DNA from 3 places in the Shewanella colwelliana genome. Region 3 is predicted to be linked to each of the others. Evidence: predicted binding sites of a transcription regulator. Region 3 holds the regulator's gene; each other region holds the start of a gene.

Region 1 (4,685 bases), on a different contig from region 3:
AACTTCCATTTTTGTATGACTAATAAGTATTGGTCGGCCAATTCATCAGGTGTCATCCAGCCCAAAGAACGTTTGAGAGCATCAGAGTAAAGGGTTGTTTCAAACTCCTGGATTTTTTCGTCTGCTTGTTCGCTGCCAGAGTTGGCGTAAAACATCAAACGGTAGCTTTGCATGCGCAGCGAGCCTGATGCGTTGATGGCTCTGGCATCGCCCAAACTGTATGCCAAATTAGCTATTGCGAAGGTTGCAAGACCGCTAGAAAGTAATATTAATGTTAACATTACCCCAAAAATAGTGGAGGTAAGACTGCCTTTCTTCATTGACTAGAACTCATTAAATTATTAGGAAAAAATAAAGAATACGGACTATTCTGCTTAATTAGGGATTGTTTATAAAGTTAACAATCTGGTAAAAATGTGACCAACAACACGTTTACATTATGATCTAACTCAAACTTTATCTCGGATACCCCATAAGGGGTATATTTTTAGTTGGCTTAAGCAGCTAACTTTGGCCTTGGAGATGATGTGGTTATTTAGACTACTATAAAAAGTAACACGGAGATGAGATGGTGAGAACATTAACTAGAAAAACCTTTGCACTAAGTGCTTTGGTCGCCGCAAGCTTAATGGCTACTGGCGTGATGGCAAGTGATAAAACTGAGCCACGTAATGAAGTTTATAAAGATAAGTTTTCAAAGCAGTATGAAAGCTGGCACGACACAGCTGAAAGCAAAGAAATTGTAGATATGCTTGAAGAAGTACCTAGTCTAGTTGTGTTATGGGCAGGTTACGGCTTCGCAAAAGATTACAATGCACCCCGTGGTCATATGTATGCAGTGACGGATGTACGTAATACCCTTCGTACTGGCGCTCCTAAGTCTGCTGAAGATGGCCCAATGCCAATGGCATGTTGGTCTTGTAAGAGCCCGGATGTACCTCGCGTCATCGAAGAGCAAGGTGAAGATGGTTACTTTGCCGGTAAGTGGTACAAAGGTGGCGCTGAAATCGTCAACACTATCGGTTGTGGTGATTGTCACGAGAAAGGTTCTTCTAAATTACGTATGTCTCGTCCATTTGCCGATCGCGCCATGGCAACACTTGGCACTCCTTTTGACAAAGCGTCTAAGAAAGACAAGCAGTCAATGGTATGTGGTCAGTGTCACGTAGAATACTATTTTGAAAAGACCAAAGAGAAGAAAGGTTTTGTCAAGTTCCCTTGGGATATGGGCACAACCGTTGAGCAGATGGAAGTCTACTATGACAATATGGAGTTCGCAGATTGGACCCATGCAGTTTCTAAGACTCCAATGCTAAAAGCACAGCACCCAGGTTATGAAACTTGGCAGTTAGGCGTGCACGGTAAGAACAACGTAAGTTGTACTGACTGTCATATGCCTAAAGTTAAAAATGCAGAAGGCCGTAAGTTCACCGATCACAAAGTGGGTAACCCATTTGATCGTTTCGAAGAAACTTGTGCAACGTGTCATGAGCAAAGCAAAGAGTTCATGGTTAACTTAACGAAAGAACGTAAAGTTAAAGTTGCTGACCTTAAAGCACGTGTTGAAGCTCAGTTAGTTAAAGCTCACTTTGAAGCGAAAGCTGCATGGGATGCCGGTGCAACTGAAGCTGAAATGAAGCCTATCCTTATGGATATCCGTCATTCACAATGGCGTTGGGACTATGCTACTGCCTCTCATGGTGTAGCAGCTCACGCAGCTGATGAAGCGTTACGAGTACTTGGTACTGCGGTTGACAAAGCGGGTGATGCACGCGTTAAGTTAGCACAACTACTGGCAACTAAAGGTGTTAAGCAACCGATTGCTTACCCAGACACTTCAACCAAAGCTAAAGCTCAAGCAGCATTAGGTATGGATATGAAGAAGATGAACGCTGCGAAAGAAGAGTTCAAGAAAACGACTCTACCTAAGTGGGATGAAGAAGCTAAGAAGCGCGAAGCGACTTACTAATATCATTTACCTTACATGATAAAAGCCCTGGTCAGTTGACCGGGGCTTTTTATTTCAGGGGCTATATTTCTTACAGCCGTTATTTAATTAACTTTAACAGTGCTTTAAACCGTTCACCTTTTGCTTCTTGTTGTAACTCAAACAGTAACGATTCTGTATTGTTAAGCAGCGCCCCATGTTGCAGCATCATCTCAATACCTAAGCTTCTGTTTTCTGCTGTTCGAGATGAAACGGCGTCGGCAATCACATGAACTTGGTATTGGTTGCTCAATAAGTCACGGCAGGTTTGGTACACGCAGATATGGGTTTCAATCCCCGCTAGCAAAACATTGTTCCTTGCAGTTGCGGTCAGTGCTGCCCTAAATTCTGGTGCGTGCCAGGCACTAAAATGTGCCTTAGCGATTGGTTGATGTGCAGCGACTAATTGTTCACGCAATTTGTCGCTTGTTGCCCCGAGTTTGTCTGGCAGTTGCTCAAGCCACAGAATGGGAATATTAAACAGTGTAGCGGCTTCGATTAGCGTGGAAATATTATCTTCTAAAGCTTGCGCGTTACGCATCATCTTTGCCAGCTTGCCTTGGACATCGACAATGATGAGAACACTCTCCTGCGGGTTTAACATAAGTAACTCCTCTGCGATTTAACATCATCATACCTTTGATTCGCGGTTAACCAATCGTCTATAAGTCGAATATCTATCTCGCCCTATTATTGTGCGCGCACTGCATAGTCGCACTTATTTGGTGCATTATTATGCAATCTGATGTCGCTGTTTTTTCTTAAGGCTCTGTTTTTATATAGATTTTATAGTTGGCCTGATGATTGAATTGTATTTGGCATAACAAAATACCATTCACGATTCGGAGGCTGGCATGAAATTAATCAGCGCAATAATCAAACCATTTAAATTGGATGATGTGCGAGAAGCGATAGCAGGACTTGGCATTGAAGGCATGACAGTGACTGAGGTCAAAGGCTTTGGTCGTCAAAAGGGGCACACAGAGCTATACCGTGGTGCTGAGTACCAAGTCGACTTTTTACCCAAAGTGAAATTAGACATTGCGACTAAATCCGAAAACGTTGAGTTACTTATTGAATCGATTGTTGCTGCAGCACGCACTGGCAAGATTGGTGACGGTAAGATTTTTGTAACCGATTTGGATCAAGTTCTGCGTATTCGTACGGGTGAGCTCGATAACGAAGCACTATAAGAGGAGATGATGATGGAAGAGTTAACAGCATTAGGTGCAACCGTTACCGAATTGAGATTTGCATTAGATACCTTTTACTTTTTGATTTCTGGCGCGCTAGTGATGTGGATGGCCGCAGGCTTTGCCATGTTAGAAGCGGGCTTAGTACGCTCTAAAAATACCACAGAAATTTTAACGAAAAACGTTTGTCTCTACTCAATTGCTTGTGTGATGTATTTGATTGTTGGCTACAACATTATGTATGTCGACAACGCTGAAGGAGGCTGGTTGCCATCGTTTGCTAGCTTGATTGGTTCGCAGGCCAGTGACGCTGACCATGCATTGGAATCAGACTTCTTTTTCCAAGTTGTCTTTGTGGCAACCGCAATGTCTATTGTGTCGGGCGCTGTTGCTGAACGTATGAAGTTATGGGCGTTCTTAGTGTTCTCGGTTGTGATGACTGGGGTGATCTATCCCGTGGAAGGTTACTGGACCTGGGGCGGCGGATTTTTATCTGAAGCGGGCTTTGTTGATTTTGCTGGCAGCGGAATCGTACATATGGCTGGCGCGGCGGCAGCGGTAGCTGGCGTGCTACTACTCGGTGCGCGTAAAGGTAAATATGGTGCAAATGGCCAAGTTAACCCTATCCCTGGTTCTAACCTGCCGATGGCGACATTAGGTATGTTTATTTTGTGGATGGGTTGGTTCGGTTTTAATGGAGGCTCGCAACTTCTCGTCTCTGATGCTGAAAATGCCTCAGCCGTAGCCAAAATATTTGTGAACACTAATTCAGCTGCGGCATTCGGTGCGATATCTGCGCTCATTGTATGTAAGATGGTATGGGGCAAGGCCGATTTAACCATGATCTTAAATGGTGCATTGGCAGGTTTAGTCGCCATTACCGCCGACCCGTTATCTCCATCACTACCTGTCGCTGGAATGATTGGTTTAGCTGCTGGTGGTTTAGTGGTGTTCTCGATTGTGATGTTTGACCGAGTAAAGATTGATGATCCTGTCGGTGCTATCTCAGTGCACGGTGTAGCTGGTCTATTTGGCTTAGTGCTGGTGCCACTTTCAAATGCCGATGCGACCATTGGTGGTCAGCTATTCGGTGCTGCGGTTATCTTCGCTTGGGTATTCTCGGCATCATTTGTGGTCTGGTACGTCCTTAAAGTGACGATGGGCATTCGAGTCACAGAAGAGGAAGAGTATAACGGTATGGATGCTTCTGACTGTGGTATTGATGCTTACCCAGAGTTTGTCTCGCTTAAAAGTGCAAGTTAATGAGCTTATATAGCAATAGATAGTACAGAGCCCTGGCCGGTAGGTATCAGGGCTTTGTTTTTTTGTGTCATAATCACTCAAGATTGTTGGGAAAGGGGAGCGGTTATGCGTACAAGTTTAATTGTCCTATTGTTATTACTGCTCTGCCTGCCGTTATCGTGGGCGGGGCAAGTTGTTGTGAGGAAATCAAGTGAACCTTTTGATGCGTTTGCGGTGCGAGATAAGGTATTGCAAGAACACGC
Region 2 (4,685 bases), on a different contig from region 3:
TTATATGAACCAGTCGCAGGCGGGTGATTTTGTGCCTCGTCCAGATCACCGTCCGCTAACTAAGTTTGAAGCACGTGGTCATAGGTTAGGGCATGGTGTTTGGGACTTGATGTTTGAAAGAACTGAATAAAATTAATTATTTAATAAATGGGGTATAAACATGGCAACACGTAGCCGTCGTCTTCGCAAGAAATTACGTATTGATGAATTCCAAGAATTTGGGTTTGACGTCAATTGGACTTTTAATGAATCGGTTTCTGAAGAGCAGATCGATGCAATCGTTGATCAATTTATCTTAGATGTAATCGACGCCAGAAAACTAGGTTTTCATGGTGGTGGCCATAAAGAGTGGGAAGGCATTATCGCCACCCAAACTATTGGCAAATGTACCGAAGAAGATCGTGAAGCCGTTAGTGCCTTTTGGAAACAGCAACCAACCTCTAACGTAACCGTTAGCGAGCTGTACGATATTTGGTGGAACTAATGCCTGAAAAGGCACTGCTTGAGCAGGTGGTGGAGCAAGTTCGCCCCCTGCTTGGTCAGGGGAAGGTTGCCAATTACATTCCTGCACTTGCTGAAGTTAATCCTAATAAATTCGGTATAGCGGTTACTTCCGTTGATGGCACGACCGTTGGCGCGGGTGACTATCTCGAACCTTTCTCAATTCAGAGTATCTCAAAAGTTTTTAGCCTTACGCTGGCGCTGACTTTATATGAAGAACATGAGATCTGGTCTAGGGTTGGCAAAGAGCCTTCTGGTCAGTCGTTTAACTCTTTGGTGCAAATAGAGTTGGAACGAGGCGTTCCCAGAAATCCGTTTATTAACGCTGGCGCACTTATTATTGCGGATTTGCTTCAAGGAAGGTTAGGGGCTCCAAAACAACGCATGCTCGAAGTGGTTCGCGCACTGAGCGATAACCGCCATGTTGTCTACGATAAAAAAGTTGCAGCATCAGAGTATCAACACAGTGCCCGAAATGCGGCCATTGCATACTTAATGAAGTCTTTTGGCAACTTTAATAATGATGTTGATAAAGTACTCAAAAACTATTTTCATTACTGTGCTCTGCGAATGAGTTGTGCTGATCTCTCTAAAGCGATGCATTATTTAGCTAATGGCGGTAAGAGCCTATCTGGTGACTTAATCGTATCGCCAATACAAACTCGCAAGCTTAATGCGTTATTGGCGACATCGGGTCTGTATGACGGCGCGGGCGAGTTTGCGTACCGAGTGGGCATGCCCGGTAAGAGTGGTGTCGGTGGCGGTATTATTGCTGTGATTCCGGGCGATATGAGCGTATGTGTTTGGTCCCCAGAGCTGGACAAAAATGGTAATTCATTGGCAGGTACTGCTGCGCTAGAAATCTTATCTCAGTCCTTAGGGCGTTCTATTTTCTAACCTCATTCAGTGGTGATTTAGGCTAACATCTAGCAGAAGTGACCACTCTCTATTCCTTACTTTAGAGCGAGATTGGTGTTAGTTATTGTTTTTGTTTCTAATTTTAACATTGGCATGATAAGTGTATTCCTATTGTTTATATCGCATACTGTAGTCTTATGGAGTAATGCGGATAACAGATAAGTCATAAAGGATGATTAAAATGAAAAAGACAGCCGCTTCGTTAGGATTAACCGCATTAGTATTAGCAACGACCAGTTCAGCATGGGCCCATGGTGGCGATGATGATAATCACCTCTCTTTTGGCAGTGACGGGCATCAGTGTGAAGTTTCGTTAAATTATGATGTGGCTGTAGAGCCTAAGAAACTCACCATTAGTGAATCAAAAAAAGAAGTTTACCGTATTGAACTCGGTGAGTTGTATATCGACGGTAAACAGGTGAGTTTAAATAATCAGCAGCAAGTGATTGTTAATCAATATGCTAATGAGGTTTCAGCTCAACTTCCTGAAGTTATCGATTTGGTCCATGATGCAGTCGATATTGCGTCCACAGCCGTAAGTATGGCGCTTACCCCGCTTCTCGGTGACACCAGTGGAGCCAAAATTGATGAAATGATGGCGAGTCTAAGTGACCGTATCGACAATGTTGCGTATCAACATGGCGATAAGTTCTATTTAGGTGCGACAGAGTCTTCTTTGGAAGATACATTCGGCCAAGAGTTTGAGCAGGAGATGGAGCAATTAGTACAAAGCTCTATTGGCAGCATGATGATGACGCTAGGCAGTCAGATGATGAGCGGTGATGGTGATTCATTTGAGCAGAAAATGGAGTCATTCGCGGCTAAAATGGACAATGTGGGGAAAGACATTGAGGTTCAGCTGGAACAACAATCTGCAGATCTTGAAGCGAGAGCGGACAAGCTGTGTGATAACTTTCAACAGCTGGTGGCATTAGAAACGAAACTCCGTGCCCAAGTTCCAGAGTTAGATAAGTACCCATTAATTAAAGCACCGAAGCAACAACTGCTTGAATAGTTTATACGTGTAACACTCTCCCTGTTAGGTTTAACCAACCAGCAATTTCCCTACACTTTCCTTGGGTGTAGGGCTTTTTTCGTTACAGATCTCCGCAGTTCAGCGATTACTTTTCCTCTTTTATTAAGAGCGTGTATAGTAGCTAAAAAATAGGTATTAGAATCAAAGTGCAAATCTTTGGTATACTTGTAAAAAATAATAACAATGCTGACGAAATTTCGATTTAGAAATGGGCACCAGTCTGACTCTACTCTTAGAAAAATCATTAATTGTCAAAGAAGTGCTTTTAGCACATTAACTCTTTGATTTATAATTAGTATATATAGGGTCGCAAACACCTTAAGGCTATTTAAATGTTAGAACTTTTAGAACCTATTGCAATTTTTACTCATGTTGCTCGTGCGGGGAGCTTCAGTTCCGCTGCGCGAAAGTTGGGGATATCTAAATCTAAGGTTAGTACTCAGGTGGCTGATTTAGAGCATAAGTTAGGTGTTCAACTTATCCAGCGTACCACGCGTAGTTTGAGTTTAACTGAGGCTGGGCAGCTGTTATATGCTCAGGGAGAGGAGCTTCTTCGCGATGCAGAACAAGCGGTCGCTAGCGTCCATAATCTCAATGATGCGACCCGAGGTGTGCTGAAAGTCGGCATATCACAGTCTTTTGGTACCATGCACATCATTCCGGCGTTGCCTGAGTTTATGGCAAAGCACCCTGAACTTGAGTTGCAGGTCAGCCTGTTAGATCACAAAGTCGATGTCGTTAGTGAAGGCTTAGATCTGTTATTAACCATGTCTGAGCAACTTCCACTGGGGATGGTGGCTCGACCGCTGATGAAGTGCCAGTTTTTGTTAGCGGCTTCACCTGAATATGTCGCTAAGCATGGCTATCCAGATCGTCCAGAGCAATTGGTTGACCATAACTGTTTGGTGTACCAAGGTGAGTGGCATGAGCACAGTGTGTGGCAGTTTAAAAAGGGCGATGACTATTGTGAAATAGGGGTTGCCGGTAACTTTAGGGTTGATAACGCACCAGCATTAAAGTCTGCTGCAGTAAGTGGCCTTGGTGTTGTCTATCTTGCCAGCTATTTGTTAGAAGATGAGATAGACAAAGGCACCTTAGTGCCGTTGCTACCAGAGTGGCAGTTAACTCATCATCTGCCTTTACAAGCAGTCTATCCTCGTAGAAAGCATTTGGCGCCTAAGGTCAGTGCATTTATCGACTTTATTAAAGACCATATTGGTTCACCACCCTATTGGGATGCCCCTTATGCATCGCTTTACGCTCAAAGAAAGTAGATGGTGAGCAACAATAAACTGTTCCTAACTTAAATTGTTGGTCAATTAACAATCAATGAGTTATCTAAAAGTTAAAAACATTGTTTTGTTTTAGAGACGATAAGCCCGAAAATTTAACATTATCGGGCTTTTTCTTTTTATTACAGCTACTTGTATAATTTTTGTTATTTCTTAAATCAATGGCTTATTTAGCTTGGGCTAATAATTAAAAACAATTCACGTTGCAGTTCGTTCTTAATTTAATACAATGGTTGCAGTTGATTTGGGATAACCTGAAACAGATAAGTTAGTTAAGAATGACCCCTCTTAATTTAGCTTATTCGGGTTGGCGTTACTGCAATCTTGATTCAATGCTGGCAACGGTTTAAGAACTAAAACAATGCTAGCCTTAAAACCATCATCCTAGTTTTGGTTTACCCCAGCAAATTCTGCTGGGGTGATTTTTCTTCGCACTACTCTCATTTCAGTGTTCTCTAAAAGTCATTAATTTGATTGATTTTCCAGCGTGTAGCGACATTTTTTACTCAAAGTGTGAGTAGCCCAATTTGCACTAGGCTGATTGGAAATACAACAAAACCACCTTGCGGTGACTTTGTTGTATGTAGGCTAAATTAAGAGGCGTTATTAGGTTGTGCCCACTGCATTATCTCTTGTTCAAGAACATCCAATGGTAAAGGCCCGTTTTTGAGCAGTAAGGTGTGGAACTGGCGTATATCAAACTTGTTGCCCATAGCTTGTTTGGCTTGCTCTCTAATGGACAAAATCTTCAACATACCGACTTTATAGGCCGTCGCTTGAGATGGCATCACAATATGGCGTTCGACCATTTTTACCGCATCAGATTTAGCATTTGGCGTATTCTCAACGTAATAGTTGATGCCTTGCTCTCGGGTCCACTGCTTGGCGTGGATGCCTGTATCGACCACAAGTCTGCATGAACGCCATAGTTCCATCGC
Region 3 (4,685 bases):
ACATCTATGTTGACATCCGGGCGTAGTGTCACCGTATCAGTGTTCATGATACTGCCTGCGGTGTCGTCGGGATAGGAGAGGGCTTGTTCTACTCTGGCTCTATCTTGGGACCTCATTGACTGCAATACTTGGTTAAATACACTGTCTGGCAGGCTACGCAGAATATACGCTAGATCATCGGTATCCATCCCTTCGGCGGCTTTAGCTACGCGCTCGGGACTCATCTGCCTAATCAGATTATCTTTGAGCTCTTCGCCTAATTCGTCAAGGATCTCACCAGTATGCTCTTGGTCAATCAGCTGCCATAACACTTGTCGTGTTCTCGGTGGTGATGACTCTAAGATGAAAGCAATATCTGAGGCTGCCATGTCGTGCAACATACTGCGCACATGGACAAACATCCCACTGCTTAGGGCTTGAGTAAGCTGATTTAGACGTTGATCACTTGTATCACTGTCTAACACTTCGATCGGCATAGCTCCTCCCTAGATGAACGGGGTATTTGATTCTAGCTAATGGTAATGGCTACTGTGGGTTTTATTGGGTGATGATTATACAGCTTCATCAAATTTGGCATCGATAAGCGAGCTGATGGCATCCAATGCCGCTTGGGCATCTTTGCCTTCGCTAATCAGGGTGATGGTTTTACCCATGCCGGTTTCAAGCATCAGCAAGCCTAAAACACTCGCCGCTGACGCTGTTTTATCGCCCTGAATCAGAGTCACTTGCGCATCAAATTTTGCGGCAAGTACCGCCAGTTTCGTGGCGGCACGGGCATGAAGCCCCAACTTATTACAGATTGTCAGCTGACGCTCAAGTTTAGCCATTTTTTAATTCTCGATGGCGCGCCTGAACCTTGTGTTTACTCTTGCTGAAAAGTTTCGCTAATTGATCGGTGACATAGACCGAGCGATGTTGACCGCCAGTACAACCAATGGCAATTGTGAGGTAACTGCGATTGTTGCGTTCAAGATGAGGCAACCAAGTTTCTAACAGATTTTCTATCTGCCAAATAAACTTACTCACTAAGGGTTGTTGGCTTAAAAACAGTTGCACGGGTTCGTCTAGACCTGTGAGTGGTCTTAACTCTGCTTCCCAATGTGGATTAGGTAAGAAGCGCGCATCAAACATGAAGTCAGCTTCACTGGGCATTCCGTATTTGAAGCCGAACGACTCAAAATTGATCACTAACTCTTTATCTACGGTGCCAAGTAAGATCTCGCGTACTTTGTCGCTGAGATCATAAATATTGAGCGTAGAGGTATCAATGTAATGGTCAACGAGCTTAGCGATAGGTTCAAGCATCTTACCTTCAAGCTGAATAGCTTCTTTAAGAGAAACTTTTGAGCGAGAAAGCGGATGAAGACGCCGAGTTTCACTGTAACGCTTGAGCAACACATCGTCAGATGAGTTGAGAAAAAAGCTCAGTAGTTTGGTGTCTTTAGGCAAGTTAGCCAACTGCTTTTCGAGTTGAATATCACCGCTCGGCATATTACGAACATCGACGCTAATGGCGACTAACTCATTGCTGCCTTTTAGCTGGTTTAGTAATGACTCCACCATCTGCAAAGGTAAATTATCAACACAGTAATACCCAAGATCTTCAAGGACCCTTAGTGCAACTGACTTTCCCGAGCCTGATCGGCCGGACACCATAACCAACTTCATTGAGTGATCACCTGATAGAGTTCTGCCTCATCCTGGGTTTTTCTTAGCTGCTTCATGATGGCTTTATCATTGAGCTTTTCAGCCATGGCGGCCAAAGTACTAAGATGTTGCTCGCATTGATCTGCGGGCACCAGTAATGCAAAAAGGATATCGACTGGCTGATTATCTATTGCATCAAATGCAATAGGTTCAGCACATTTTACGAGAACAGCCACTGGTTGCTCTATACTTGAGAGTCGCCCATGGGGAATCGCGATACCATTACCTATACCTGTGCTGCCCATTTTTTCTCTCGCCAGAAGGCTTTCAAATATCTCTTGAGAGGAGAGGGTCGGGTACTGGACAGCGGCTAAGTCGCTGATAAGTTCCAGTACCTTTTTCTTACTGCCCGGGGTCGCGCAGGTAGTGCACTCCGGCTGCAGGATGGTACTAAGTTCCATCGTTAATGTTTAGTAAGCTTCTCTTTGTGTTTAATGACCTGACGATCTAACTTGTCTATCAGGGAGTCTATTGCGGCGTACATATCCGAATGTTCTGATGTTGCGAAGACTTCTCCACCACGGAGACGTAACTTAGCTTCAACTTTTTGCTGCATTTTTTCGACATTTAATACAACGTGGACATTATTGATCTGATCGAAATGTCGTTCAAGTTTTGTAAATTTTTCTTCAACATAGTTCCGTAGAGATTGGGTTATCTCGATGTGGTGCCCAGTCAGGTTTATTTGCATAAATTTACTCCTCCGGTTTCCAGTTGTTGATTATAAACTTTTGCGCTGATTCGACGGCGGGATCAACATCGCCTCTCGATACTTAGCAATGGTGCGTCGAGCGACCTTAATCCCTTGTTCAGCCAATAATTGTGCCATTTTGCTATCGCTTAATGGTTTCTTCTGGTTTTCAGCAGCAACAAGCTTCTTAATAAAGGCGCGTATCGCTGTTGATGAGCATTCTCCACCATCATCGGTACCAACGTGGCTGGAGAAGAAATATTTTAGTTCAAAAATACCGCGTGGGGTGTGCATATATTTTTGGGTGGTCACACGCGAGATAGTGGATTCATGCATTTCAACCGCTTCGGCGATATCATTGAGCACCATGGGCTTCATCGCTTCTTCACCAAATTCAAAGAAACCCTGTTGGAAATCAACGATGCAGTTGGTGACTTTAAGTAGTGTGTCGTTACGGCTTTCTAGACTCTTTAAAAACCACTTTGCTTCTTGAAGGTGACCACGGATAAATTGTCCGTCAGCTTGGCTCTTGGTACTTCGTGCCATTGCCGCATAATGCTGGTTAACATTAATTTTAGGCATACTATCTGGATTTAGCTCAACCACCCAGCGGCCTTTTTTCTTGGTCACTGTAACATCTGGGATCACGTACTCATCACGACTGGCTGTAATGGCTAATCCTGGGCGTGGATTCAGAGTCTGAATCAGCGCAATTGCATCACGCAGATCATCTTCTTTTAGCTTAGTTTTGCGCATCAATAAGCGGAAATCACGCCCTGCGATCAGGTCTAAGTGTTCGCTGATAAGCATTCTTGCATTGTCGATGTGTGGCGTGTCATTACTGTATTGTGTTAGCTGAATCGTGAGGCATTCACTTAAGTCCCTAGCGGCTACGCCTATGGGGTCGAAGTGTTGCACACGTTTTAAAACTGCTTCAACTTCATCGAGCTCTATTTCAGGGTCGCCCATAGCTTCAAGAATATCATCACAGTTTTGGGTGAGATATCCACGCTCATCAATAGCGTCAATAATTGCGGTGGCGATGGCCAAGTCATTGTCTGAAAAAGGGGTGAGATTTTTTTGCCACTCTAAGTGTTCGTAGAGGCCCTCGGTAGTTTCACCTTGGAAAGGCATATCGTCATCACGCATTGCGCCAGAACTTGAGTTGGGGGAAGCGGTATACATCTCATCCCAAGTGGTATCTACGGGCAACTCATCGGGCATGGAATCTTGAGTCAGGGCGTCAGACGTCTCTAAACTCGAATTATCTTGGCTGGAATCAACTTCAATCTTGTTATCGTAGTTAGTATCAAAGTTATCGCCGTCATCTTGCTGTGATTCGGTGTTGGCACCCTCTTGCTCTTCATCTAACTCGAGTAACGGATTAGATTCTAATGCTTGTTGGATCTCTTGTTGCAGTTCCAGTGACGACAATTGCAACAGACGAATCGCCTGCTGTAACTGTGGAGTCATGGTTAAATGCTGACCCATTTTGAGCTGAAGTGACGCTTTCATCGTACTGCTATTCCCTTGATTTTAATTTTTTAAATGAGAAAGCTTGATTATTCCTTGAGGTAAGCGGGTAACCCATACTCCGCTTTGGTCAAGGAGATACGCTTTGTTATAGCGCTTCTAAATTAACTATAGCTTGAATTGTTCGCCTAAGTACACCGCTCGCACTTGTTGGTTATCCAAGATCTCTGCAGGTGTGCCTTCAGCGATTAAGTTGCCATGGCTAACGATATAGGCCTTTTCACACACGTCTAATGTTTCTCGTACATTATGGTCGGTGATTAACACACCCAGTCCACGGTTTTTGAGCTGTTCAATGATTTTTTTGATGTCGATAACCGAGATTGGGTCAACCCCCGCAAACGGCTCATCTAGCAAAATAAATTTAGGGTTAGCGGCCAGAGCGCGTGCAATTTCAACTCGGCGACGTTCGCCTCCAGAAAGGGCCATGCCTAAGCTGTCTCTGATATGGGTAATATGAAACTCTTCAAGCAGGTGCTCTAGTTGCTCTTCGCGCTCATCATTATTGAGCTCGCTGCGCGTTTGCAGCACCGCCATGATGTTGTCACGCACGGTAAGCTTACGGAAAATACTGGCTTCCTGTGGTAGGTAACCAATGCCTTTGCGCGCACGTAGGTGCATAGGGTCAAGAGTGAGGTCATCCTCATCAATAAAAATCCGCCCTTTATCACTTTGGACTAAACCAACCACCATATAAAATGTGGTGGTTTTGCCTGCACCATTAGGTCCGAGTAGGCCGACAATTTGGCCGGTT

The links. Region 3 encodes sigma-54, which starts transcription at its own class of promoters, with help from an activator protein. Its sites were predicted from a motif close to GTTGGCACGNNNNTNGNNT; they were not measured.
Region 1: a site for sigma-54 is predicted at 2,779-2,797, ahead of BEL05_RS15840 (P-II family nitrogen regulator). Genes of this name have one in related genera too.
Region 2: a site for sigma-54 is predicted at 1,507-1,525, ahead of BEL05_RS17215 (YggN family protein). Genes of this name have one in related genera too.

What each region holds. Positions count from the first base shown of each region.
Region 1 is NZ_MCBT01000046.1:81,963-86,647, forward strand. It holds gene narQ (nitrate/nitrite two-component system sensor histidine kinase NarQ) at 1-320, opposite strand, end outside; gene nrfA (ammonia-forming nitrite reductase cytochrome c552 subunit) at 569-1,969, shown strand; gene BEL05_RS15835 (hydrolase) at 2,049-2,591, opposite strand; gene BEL05_RS15840 (P-II family nitrogen regulator) at 2,842-3,180, shown strand; gene BEL05_RS15845 (ammonium transporter) at 3,193-4,443, shown strand; gene BEL05_RS15850 (hypothetical protein) at 4,549-4,685, shown strand, end outside.
Region 2 is NZ_MCBT01000046.1:384,269-388,953, forward strand. It holds gene trmB (tRNA (guanosine(46)-N7)-methyltransferase TrmB) at 1-130, shown strand, start outside; gene BEL05_RS17205 (YggL family protein) at 161-484, shown strand; gene glsB (glutaminase B) at 484-1,398, shown strand; gene BEL05_RS17215 (YggN family protein) at 1,601-2,434, shown strand; gene BEL05_RS17220 (LysR family transcriptional regulator) at 2,788-3,729, shown strand; gene BEL05_RS17225 (DUF885 domain-containing protein) at 4,341-4,685, opposite strand, start outside.
Region 3 is NZ_MCBT01000043.1:126,465-131,149, reverse strand. It holds gene mgtE (magnesium transporter) at 1-476, opposite strand, end outside; gene BEL05_RS13620 (HPr family phosphocarrier protein) at 552-827, opposite strand; gene rapZ (RNase adapter RapZ) at 820-1,668, opposite strand; gene ptsN (PTS IIA-like nitrogen regulatory protein PtsN) at 1,665-2,108, opposite strand; gene hpf (ribosome hibernation promoting factor) at 2,111-2,398, opposite strand; gene BEL05_RS13600 (RNA polymerase factor sigma-54) at 2,429-3,913, opposite strand; gene lptB (LPS export ABC transporter ATP-binding protein) at 4,040-4,685, opposite strand, start outside.